Linked DNA regions of Methylomagnum ishizawai. The protein of the gene in region 2 binds, or shares a complex with, the protein of the main gene of each other region. Links are inferred from orthologs where the notes say so. Each region holds a gene or a part of one and is shown on either strand. Other genes may lie near its edges.

The links.
Region 1: the proteins of tsaD (region 2) and tsaB are in contact, whole or in part, in a solved structure (PDB 4WQ4), measured with the Escherichia coli proteins. The link is inferred for Methylomagnum ishizawai from one-to-one orthologs.
Region 3: the proteins of tsaD (region 2) and tsaE are in contact, whole or in part, in a crystal structure (PDB 6N9A), measured with the Thermotoga maritima proteins. The link is inferred for Methylomagnum ishizawai from one-to-one orthologs. Residues at the interface, in WP_004082750.1 of Thermotoga maritima: Cys10, Asp11, Arg49, His50, Leu82, Gly84, Gly135, Gly136, Glu154, Thr155, Leu156, Asp157, Asp158, Ser159, Glu162, Asp165, Lys166, Arg169, Leu170, Tyr175, Lys213, Thr214, Leu217, Tyr218, Gln221, Arg222, Asn324; in WP_004082108.1 of Thermotoga maritima: Leu37, Gly38, Lys46, Lys57, Val59, Lys60, Ser61, Thr63, Phe64, Thr65, Leu66, Met67, Val69, Pro71, Tyr82, Arg83, Leu84, Asp86, Asp88, Phe89, Asp93, Ile128, Asp130, Glu131, Arg134.

The regions. Positions count from the first base shown.
Region 1 is NZ_AP019783.1:2,582,156-2,585,246, forward strand. What follows is about bases 17-2,956. They hold tsaB (tRNA (adenosine(37)-N6)-threonylcarbamoyltransferase complex dimerization subunit type 1 TsaB), read right to left. Parts: upstream 1,865-2,956; coding sequence 1,169-1,864; downstream 17-1,168. Other genes in these bases: K5658_RS11715 (glycoside hydrolase family 44 protein), read left to right, coding at 17-1,095; yoaA (DNA repair helicase YoaA), read right to left, coding at 1,876-2,956. In the rest of the region: more of K5658_RS11715, read left to right, coding at 1-16; more of yoaA, read right to left, coding at 2,957-3,091. UniProt on the Escherichia coli protein: Required for the formation of a threonylcarbamoyl group on adenosine at position 37 (t(6)A37) in tRNAs that read codons beginning with adenine.
Region 2 is NZ_AP019783.1:4,218,507-4,221,532, reverse strand. Bases 140-3,014 are described here. They hold tsaD (tRNA (adenosine(37)-N6)-threonylcarbamoyltransferase complex transferase subunit TsaD), read right to left. Parts: upstream 2,147-3,014; coding sequence 1,133-2,146; downstream 140-1,132. Other genes in these bases: dnaG (DNA primase), read left to right, coding at 2,988-3,014; K5658_RS19000 (GatB/YqeY domain-containing protein), read left to right, coding at 2,499-2,948; rpsU (30S ribosomal protein S21), read left to right, coding at 2,249-2,482; plsY (glycerol-3-phosphate 1-O-acyltransferase PlsY), read left to right, coding at 140-592. Also shown: more of plsY, read left to right, coding at 1-139; more of dnaG, read left to right, coding at 3,015-3,026.
Region 3 is NZ_AP019783.1:1,670,791-1,673,941, reverse strand. What follows is about bases 22-3,021. They hold tsaE (tRNA (adenosine(37)-N6)-threonylcarbamoyltransferase complex ATPase subunit type 1 TsaE), read right to left. Parts: upstream 1,753-3,021; coding sequence 1,291-1,752; downstream 22-1,290. Other genes in these bases: K5658_RS07680 (NAD(P)H-hydrate dehydratase), read right to left, coding at 1,749-3,021; K5658_RS07690 (N-acetylmuramoyl-L-alanine amidase family protein), read right to left, coding at 22-1,181. Also shown: more of K5658_RS07690, read right to left, coding at 6-21; more of K5658_RS07680, read right to left, coding at 3,022-3,151. UniProt on the Escherichia coli protein: Required for the formation of a threonylcarbamoyl group on adenosine at position 37 (t(6)A37) in tRNAs that read codons beginning with adenine.

The DNA.
Region 1 (3,091 bases), 1.6 Mb from region 2 along the record:
GACGAATATGTCAACTGGATCAAGACCGTGGTCAAACCGGCCCATCCCGGCAAGCAGGTCTTCTACTCGCTGGATAACGAGCCGGATATCTGGTTCGCCAGCCATCCGCGCATCGAGCCGCACCAGGAATCCTACGACAGCCTGTGCCAGAAGAACCAAGCCGCCGCCGAGACCATCAAGACGGTCGATCCCAATGCCGTGGTGTTCGGTTTCGTCAGCTATGGCTGGTATGGCTTCACCTATTTGCAGGGCGCGCCCGACGGCAGCGGGTCGGACCATGCCAGCAAGGGCGATTTCACCGAGTACTACCTAGACCGCATGAGACAGGCCGAAACCACCGTCGGGAAACGGCTGGTCGATGTGCTGGACCTGCATTTCTACACCGAAGCCAAATCGGCGGGCGGCTCGCCGGTCGGGTATTACTGGGATGGCAGCAAGATGGCCACGCTCAACACGCCCGAAGTAATCGCGGCCCGTTTACAGGCGACGCGCTCGCTGTGGGATGCCGGGTATGTGGAGAACTCCTGGATTCCGGGGGTATTGCCGGAGGGCGACAAGGCCATCCGCTTGATTCCCCGGATGAAGGCCAAGATCGACGCGCATTATCCCGGCACCCAGTTCGCCATCACCGAATACAACTACGGCGGCGGCGACCATATCTCGGGGGCTTTGGCCGAGGCGGACGCCCTGGGCATCTTCGGCCAGCAAGGCGTGTTCGCCGCCACCCGTTGGCAGATGGGCGGCACCGAGCCGTTCATCGAGGCCGCGTTCCTGATGTACCGGGGTTTCGATGGCAAGACGGCGAACTTCGGGGATATCGCCTTGGCCGCGCAATCCGCCGATGTCACCAAGATATCGGTCTACGCCAGCGTGGATTTCAGCGTGGCGGGCCGTTCGGTGTTCGTGGCGATCAACCGCAGCGACAAGGCCCAGGACGTGGGCTTGCAAGGCTTGCCGAACCAGGGCACAGCGCGTGTCTACCGGCTGGCCGGTACCGCGACCCAGCCCGTGTATATGGGGTCGGTCCCGGTGACCAAAACCCACTGGGTGGTGGCCCTGCCGCCGATGAGTGTGTCCACCATCGAAATCCGCTGAGGCTGGTGCTTTAACCGGACATGGAAACGCCCGTGGGATGTGCCGACGCACATCCCACGGGCGTTCTGGTCTCTCAGGCCAAGCTGGGCAATCGGGGTTTCTTCGCCACGTTGTCCCGCAGGTAAATAGGCTGGGCCTGCTCCACCGGCACCGCCGCGCCCGCCTGGAAAGCCGCGGCCCCCAAGCGGGCGACGACCCCGGCACGGGGGAACCGCCCTTCCAACACGGTCAGCACCCGCCCGCCCAGGCGCTCCCCCAATACGGCACCATAGGTCGCCCAACCACTCCCGGTCGCTACGCCCCGGACCGCCTCGGGAAACGGCGCTTGCTCCGCCGGAAGCACGGCTTCCTCCCCCAGCAATTCGGCCCAGCCCGCCCCACCCCGCCGGTACACGCCCCAATAGACTTCCCCCATCCGGGCATCGATGCAGGGAAAGGCGGTGTCCAGCCCGGTCTCGGCCAGCGCCGCCTCGGCCAAGGCCGCCAAGGTCGAAACCGGCACCACCAGCAAATCCGCCCCGAAAGCGATGCCCTGCGCCACCCCCGCCGCGATCCGCACCCCGGTGAACGAACCCGGCCCGCGCCCGAAAGCCAGGGCGTCGAGTTGCCCGACGACCAGCCCCGCTTCCGCCAACAGCTCGTCCACCATGGGTAGGATCAGGCTGTTGTGCAGGCGCGGGGCCAGTTGGTAACGCTCAATGATGTGGTCCCCCACCAGCAAGGCGGCGGAACAGGCTTCGGTGGCGGTTTCGATGGCGAGTAGGTTCATGGTCGGTGTCGTCAAATCTGGGCGAAAAAGCGTTCCACATCGGCCAGGGCGCGGCTCCTGGGCATGTCCGGGAGGCTATCCAGGAACGAATCGCCATAGGAACGGCCCACGAGGCGCGGATCGCACAGCACCAGCACGCCCCGGTCGGTCTGGTTGCGGATCAAGCGGCCCACGCCCTGCTTCAAAGCCAGGATGGCCGTGGGCAATTGATAGGACATGAAGGGATTCACCCCGGTTTTCTTCAGGCTTTCCAAACGGGCGCCCAACACCGGATCGCCGGGCGAGGCGAACGGCAATTTGTCGATGATGACACAGGACAAGGCCGGGCCTTGCACATCCACCCCTTCCCAAAAGCTGGCCGTTCCCAGCAAGACACCATTGCCCGCCCGCTTGAACGCTTCCAGCAAGGTCGATTTGGGTTGGCTGCCCTGGATGAATAAGGGATAGTCCAGGTGTTCGGGCAGGAGCTTGGCGGCTTCTAGCAAGGCTTGGTGCGAAGTGAACAACAAGAACGCCCGGCCCCGGCTGGCCCGCAACACCGGCACGGCGGCACCGACCACGGCCTGGGTATAGCCCTGGGTGCCCGGATCGGGCAGGCCGGGCGGCAGGTATAGCAGTGATTGGCGTTGATAGTCGAACGGGCTGTCCCAAGCCTTGCATTCGGCTTCCTGGAGTCCGCATTGGTTGATGAAATGCCCGAAGTCGCCACCCACGGTCAGGGTGGCCGAGGCGAACACCCAGGCGGCTTGGCTGTGCTGGCGGAATTTGCCGAATTCGTTGGCGACGGTCAACGGCGTGCGGTTCAGGCTGAAGGCGCGTTTGCGGGTCTCGAACCAGCGCACGGTGTCGCCGATGTCGGTGTCCTCGTTATCGTCGAGGAAAGCGTAGAGCCGGGAGCCGATCTCGAAACAGCGTTTGTAGCAGGATTCCAAACCCTTGCCGCGCACTGCCAAAGGCTTGAGCAATTCGACCAACCGGCCCAATTGCACGAACAGGCCGCCGATGATCTCCTTGACCAAGGGATCGTCCGCCACCCGGTGCCAAGCTTCGCGGCGGGTGGTTTCCACCCCCAGCGCCAACCGCAAATCCTCGGTTTGGCGGTGCAGCCAATCGGCCTCGTCTTGCAACTCGGGCACGTCGCGGGCGTCCTTGACCCACTCGGCGGTGATATCGTCGGCCAGTTCGGTGAATTGGCGCGAAGTCACGCTCAACCCGAGGAACTGGGTG
Region 2 (3,026 bases):
GTTGGAATGGCTTTTGATTCCTTTGGCCTATGGGTTGGGTTCCTTGTCCAGCGCGGTGCTGGTCAGCCGCCTGTTCGATCTGCCCGACCCCCGCGAGGAGGGCTCCAAGAATCCCGGCGCGACCAATGTGCTGCGCCTCGGCGGCAAGAAGGCCGCCATCATCACCCTGCTGGGCGATGCGCTGAAAGGCTTGATCCCGGTGTTGATCGCCAAGGCTGTGGGCGTGGAACCCATGGTTTTGGGCTGCGTGGGCTTGGCCGCGTTCATCGGCCATTTGTTCCCGGTGTTCTTCGGCTTCAAGGGCGGGAAGGGCGTCGCCACGGCCTTGGGGATTCTGAGCGGGTTCGCTTGGGGGGTCGGCGCGGCGGCGCTGGCGACCTGGATCGGCGTGGCCTTCGCCTTCCGCTATTCCTCGCTGTCGGCCTTGGTGGCGGCGGCTTTGGCCCCGGTCTATGTCTGGCTGTGGGCGGGGCAGTCGCCCGCGCTGACCGCCGTCGCCGTGGTGATGAGCGCCCTGCTGTTCTGGCGGCATAAAGGCAATATCGAACGCTTGCTCAAGGGCGAGGAGAGCAAGATCGGCAAGAAAGGGTAGAAGCAGTGAATACCCACGGTCCTTGGTCCACGGAAGACTTTGACCATATGTCGTGGCACGATGTCCATATCCATGGGTTTAGGTTCGAATTATTCGACCAAGGGAATGGCGTTGCCGATCTGGTTTTGGATATCGATTACATGCTTGAGTGGCACCAATCGAGCAACGAGTGTTTATTCACAGTCTCTCAAGCGGTGCTGCGCTTTCACCAAGTCTTTGGATTTCAATTCAATCTCGATTACAAATCGCCAACGGCTGGCATGTGCCCGTTTTCTATAAATGGCATCCAGAGGGAAGCGCTGCATTCTTCCACGGGTTTCGAGTCCTATCGGTGGAGCCTTCCAATCAATTGGCCGCAGGGCTGCCTGCAATTCGAGTCCCCCGGCTTCACGCAAACACTGGTAGGTGTTCCCCGCGTACAACGACAGCAAGCGCTGGACCCTAAATCGCGTCAGAGTCCACCAATTACCAAACGATAAGGGGTTCAAAGTCACGGCCCTATTGGGCCTTTCCGTCCAACCCGGATAAAACCTGGATGAACTACGGCGGCGTCAGTTCGGTCAACGGCCAACGCGGCTGAGCCCGGATTTCCGGCGGTTCCACATGGCCCGCCAACAAGCGCTGGCAACCCGCATAGGCGATCATCGCCCCGTTATCCCCACAAAAAGCGAGGCGCGGGAAATACACCCGATAACCTTCCTTCCGCGCCATTTCATCCAGCTTTTCCCGCATCAAACGGTTGGCGCTGACCCCGCCCGCCACCACCAAGCGCTTCAACCCGGTTTCCCGCAAGGCCCGCCGCGATTTGATCAACAAAGTATCCACCACCGCCGCCTGGAACGCCGCCGCGATATCGGCCTTGTCCTGGCGGGTGCCTTCAGTCGTGGCGAGCGTGGTCAAGGTGTGGGTCTTGAGCCCGCTGAAGCTGAAATCCAAGCCGGGCCGGTCGGTCATCGGCCGCGGGAAATCGAAGCGGTCCGCCCGGCCTTCATCGGCCAGCTTGGCGATTTCCGGGCCACCCGGATACCCAAGGCCCAGCATCTTGGCGGTCTTGTCGAAAGCCTCCCCGGCGGCGTCGTCCAACGATTCGCCCAGGATGCGATAGCCGCCTATGCCTTCCACTTCCACCAACTGGGTATGTCCGCCCGACACCAACAGCGCGATGAACGGGAATTCCGGCGCGTCGGTTTCCAATAACGGCGCGAGCAAATGGCCTTCCATGTGGTGGACGCCGACGCAAGGGATATTCAGGGTCCAGGCCAAACTCCGGGCCACGGCGGCCCCCACCAGCAAAGCGCCCACCAACCCCGGCCCCCGCGTATAGGCGATGCCGCCCAAATCCCGCTGAGTCAGCCCCGCCTCGCCCAAGACCCGGCGGATCAAGGGAATCAGCTTCTTGACGTGGTCGCGGGAGGCCAATTCAGGCACCACGCCGCCATATTCCGCATGGGTCTTCACTTGGCTATAGAGCGCGTGGGCGAGCAAGCCCCGTTGCGGGTGGTAGACCGCGACGCCGGTTTCGTCGCAGGAGGTTTCGATGCCGAGTACGAACATTGCTTTTTGCCTTCGTGAGCCGAGAGCGTATAATTATCCCCTTTTAATTCGGGGCCGGGATATCCGGTTGTCAATTTCCAGCTAACACCCTTGGGGAGCTACATGCCTTCGATCAAGATCAGAGAAAACGAACCGTTCGAAATCGCCATCCGCCGTTTCAAACGGGCCTGCGAAAAAGCCGGCGTCCTGTCGGAAGTCCGTCGCCGCGAGTTCTACGAGAAGCCCACCGAAGAGCGTAAGCGCAAAGCCGCCGCCGCCGTCAAGCGCCACCTGAAAAAGCTCTCCCGCGAACGCTTCGCCCTGCAGAACCTCCGCAAAGGCCGTCCGCAAGTCTGATCCTGGATTCCCCGCCATGAGTTCCCTGAAAGAAAGCCTGCAAGCCGACATGAAGGCCGCCATGAAAGGTGGCGACAAGGATCGCCTGGGCGTGATCCGTTTGATCATGGCGGCGATCAAGCAGCGCGAAGTGGACGAGCGCATCAGCCTGGACGATGCCCAGGTCGTCGCCCTGCTCGACAAGATGGTCAAGCAACGGCGCGAATCCATCGCCCAATACCAAGCGGGTGGCCGCGAGGATTTGGCGGCGATTGAAAGCGCCGAGATCGCGGTGATCCAAACCTATCTCCCAGAAGCCCTCACCGAAACCGAGATCGACGCCCTGATCCAGGCCGCGCTGGCCGCAACCGGAGCCACTGGCGTCGGCGGCATGGGCAAGGTGATGGCCGCGCTCAAACCCCAGATGCAGGGCCGGGCCGATATGACCGTGGTCAGCGCCAGGGTCAAAAGCCTGCTCGGTGCCTGACTGCCACGGGGCACCGCGCCTCCCGCCGGATCATGAACGATGGCCGGCAAGATTCCCGAACACTTCATCCAAGAAGTC
Region 3 (3,151 bases), 2.5 Mb from region 2 along the record:
CCGCCTCAAGGCACCTCCGCCACCCGCAACCCCGCCGCCGCCCCCGCCCGGCGCGACTCCGCACAATACGCCCTGATCCCCCGGAACACCGAACGCGCCACCCGGTCCTGGTGGGCGTTGTTGGTCAGGTTGCGTTCCTCCTCCGGGTTGGAGATGAAGGCGGTCTCGACCAGCATGGACGGCACGTCCAGCGATTTCAGCACCGCGAACTCGGCCTTCTGCACCTCGTCGTGATGCACGGCGAAATCCCGCCTCAATTCCCGCAATACCTTTTCCGCCGCCTTGTCGCTGGCGTCCAGGGTGGCGTTCTTGGACAGGTCCACCAGCACCGAGGCCAGCAGCTTGTTCTTGTCCTTGAGCTTGGGGCCGCCCACCAAGGCGGCGTTCTCGCTGTCGGCCAGCCACCGCGCCGCCTCGCTGGACGCGCCGTGTTCCGACAGCGTATACACCGAGGAACCCTTCACCCCGCCGTCGGTATAGGCGTCGGCATGGATGGACACGAACAAATCGGCCCGCACCTTGCGGGCGATGGCGGCGCGGTGACGCAGATCGACGAACTCATCGCCGCGCCGCACCAAGACCGCCTTCATCCCCGGCTCGGCCTGGATATACCCAGCCAGCTTGCGGGCAATCGCCATCACCACGTTTTTTTCCAAAGTACCGCCGGGTCCGATGGCCCCGGTGTCCTTGCCGCCGTGCCCGGCGTCGATGGCGACCACGAAGGAATGGGCCGGTTTGGCACGGGCGCGGGCGGAATTGGTGGAAGCAGCGGCGGGGACCGGGGCGGCGGACGCGGCCCATTCCACGGTCAGGCGGGCGTGGTCGGGCCATTGCTCCATGCGGGCCTGATGGGGGGCGTTGCGCTTGGTCTCGACCAGGAGGCGGAGGCTGCCCTTGGCCTTGCCGGGCAGGGAGCCGATCCGGGCCGCGACCGGATGGGCGGCGGGCGGTTGCGCCAAGCCCCCGGCCAGGGCGGTATCGGCCAGTTCGATGGCGAGCGGCGCGTCGCCGCCCAGGCTGGCCACCCGATATCCCGGCACCCCGCTGAAATCCACCATCAGGCGCGGGTGCGGCCCCGCCGTCCATTGCACCGATTTCACCCAGACCGCCGCCGCGCCGGACTCCCCGGACACCCACACGGCGAGCCACAACAAACCACCCCATACGGACTTTTTGTTCATGTTGGATACCCCTGGTCAAGCGCTTTGGAAAAATAGCGGCGCATTCCGCGCTACGCAAGCTTTCGAGCGGGACTTATCGCCCAAAATCAACTGGCCGCGGCGGGTTCCATCACCCCGCCGCCCACGCGGCCAGGATCGCCCTGCCCTGTTCGCTATCCGCCGCCAGCGTGGCGCGGCGGCTTCCCCCCAGGATTTCCAGGCGGATATCCAGGTCGGCTCCGGGCAGGAGTCCCGCGCCGCGTCCGGGCCATTCGATGAAACAGGTGGCTCCGGGCCGGAGATAATCGCGGATGCCCATCCATTCCAATTCCTCCGGGTCGTTCAGCCGGTACAGGTCGAAATGGAACAGGGTACGGTCGGGCAGCGCGTATTCCTCGACCAGGGTGAAGGTCGGGCTTTTCACCGCGCCGGTGAAGCCGGTCGAGCGTAGGCAACCGCGCACGAAGGTGGTTTTGCCCGCGCCGAGATTGCCATGTAGATAGACCAGGCAGCCCGGCGGCAGATGGCGGTAGAGCCGGGCGGCGAATTCGAGGGTGGCGGCCTCGTCGGGCAGGTCCAGGACCGTGTTCATCGGTTCACCCAGCGGCGCAAGGGGGTCATCAAATCGCCCGCCAACAGGCCGCGCTCGCCATCGCGGGCGGCTTCGTCGCCGGCGGCGGCATGGAGGCGCACGCCCAGGGTGGCGGCTTCCAGCGGCTCCAACCCCTGGGCCAACAACCCCGCGACCACCCCGGTCAGCACATCGCCCATGCCGCCGCTGGCCATGCCGGGATTGCCCGCGATGCACACCCTGGGCAATTCGTCCGCGCCCGCGATGAGCGTGCCCGAGCCTTTCAGCACCACCACGCCGCCATAGCGGTCCTGCAAGGCGCGGGCGGCGGCATAGCGGTCGCGCTGCACCGCCGCCGTGCCGGTCCCGAGCAAGCGCCCGGCCTCGCCCGGATGCGGGGTCAAGACCCAGCGCTCGCACCGGCGCGGCTGCGCGGCCAGGAGGTTCAAGGCATCGGCATCGACCACCAAGGGCAAACCGCTGTCCACGGCGGCATCCAGCAACAGCGCCGCCCAGTCCGAACGCCCCAGCCCCGGCCCCACCGCCGCCACCGTGGCCCGGCCCAGGAGGTTTTCCACCTCGTCGCGCCGGGCCACGCCGTGGCACATGAGTTCGGGCCGGTCCAGGTTGAGGAAGGCGGCGTGTTCCGGGCGGGTGGCGAGGCTCACCAGCCCCGCCCCGACCCGCGCCGCCGCTTCCGCCGCCAGCCGCGCCGCGCCGCTATAGCCCTGTTCGCCGCCCAGCACCAGCACGTGGCCGAAATGGCCCTTATGGGCGTAGCGCGGACGCGGCGGCAAACCCTGCGCCAAGGGCGGCAGCAACAGGGCCGAAGGCTTGACCGCGTGTTTCACCATGGGCGGTGTCTCCAAATCGGCGAACACCAGTTCGCCCGCGTATTCCAAGCCCTCGCCGGTACACAAGCCCTGTTTCAGGCCGATGAAGCTGACCGTGACATCCGCCCGCACCGCCACGCCCAACACCGCCCCGGTATCGGCGCACAGGCCGGAGGGAATATCCAAGGCCAGCACCTTGCCCCGGAAGCGGTTGACGGCGCGGACGACCTCGGCGAACAAGCCCTCGATCTCGCGGTCCAGCCCGGTGCCGAACAGGCCGTCCACCAGGATTTCCGCGCCCTCGAAATCCGCCGGAATGAAATCCAGCACCGCGCCGCCCGCCGCCCGGTATTCTTGATAGGCGGCCAGCGCATCGCCCTTCAGCCCCGCCAAGGGCGCGACCGGATAGACCCTGACATCCCAGCCCGCCGCGTGGGCTAGCCGCGCCACCACATAGGCATCGCCGCCGTTATTGCCGGCCCCGCAAATGGCCGAGAGGGTCCGCGCCGTGGGCCAACGCCCGCACAGCGCGGCGAAAGCGGCGGCCCCGGCCCGATGCATCAGCTCCAGCCCCGGAATGCCCAGGG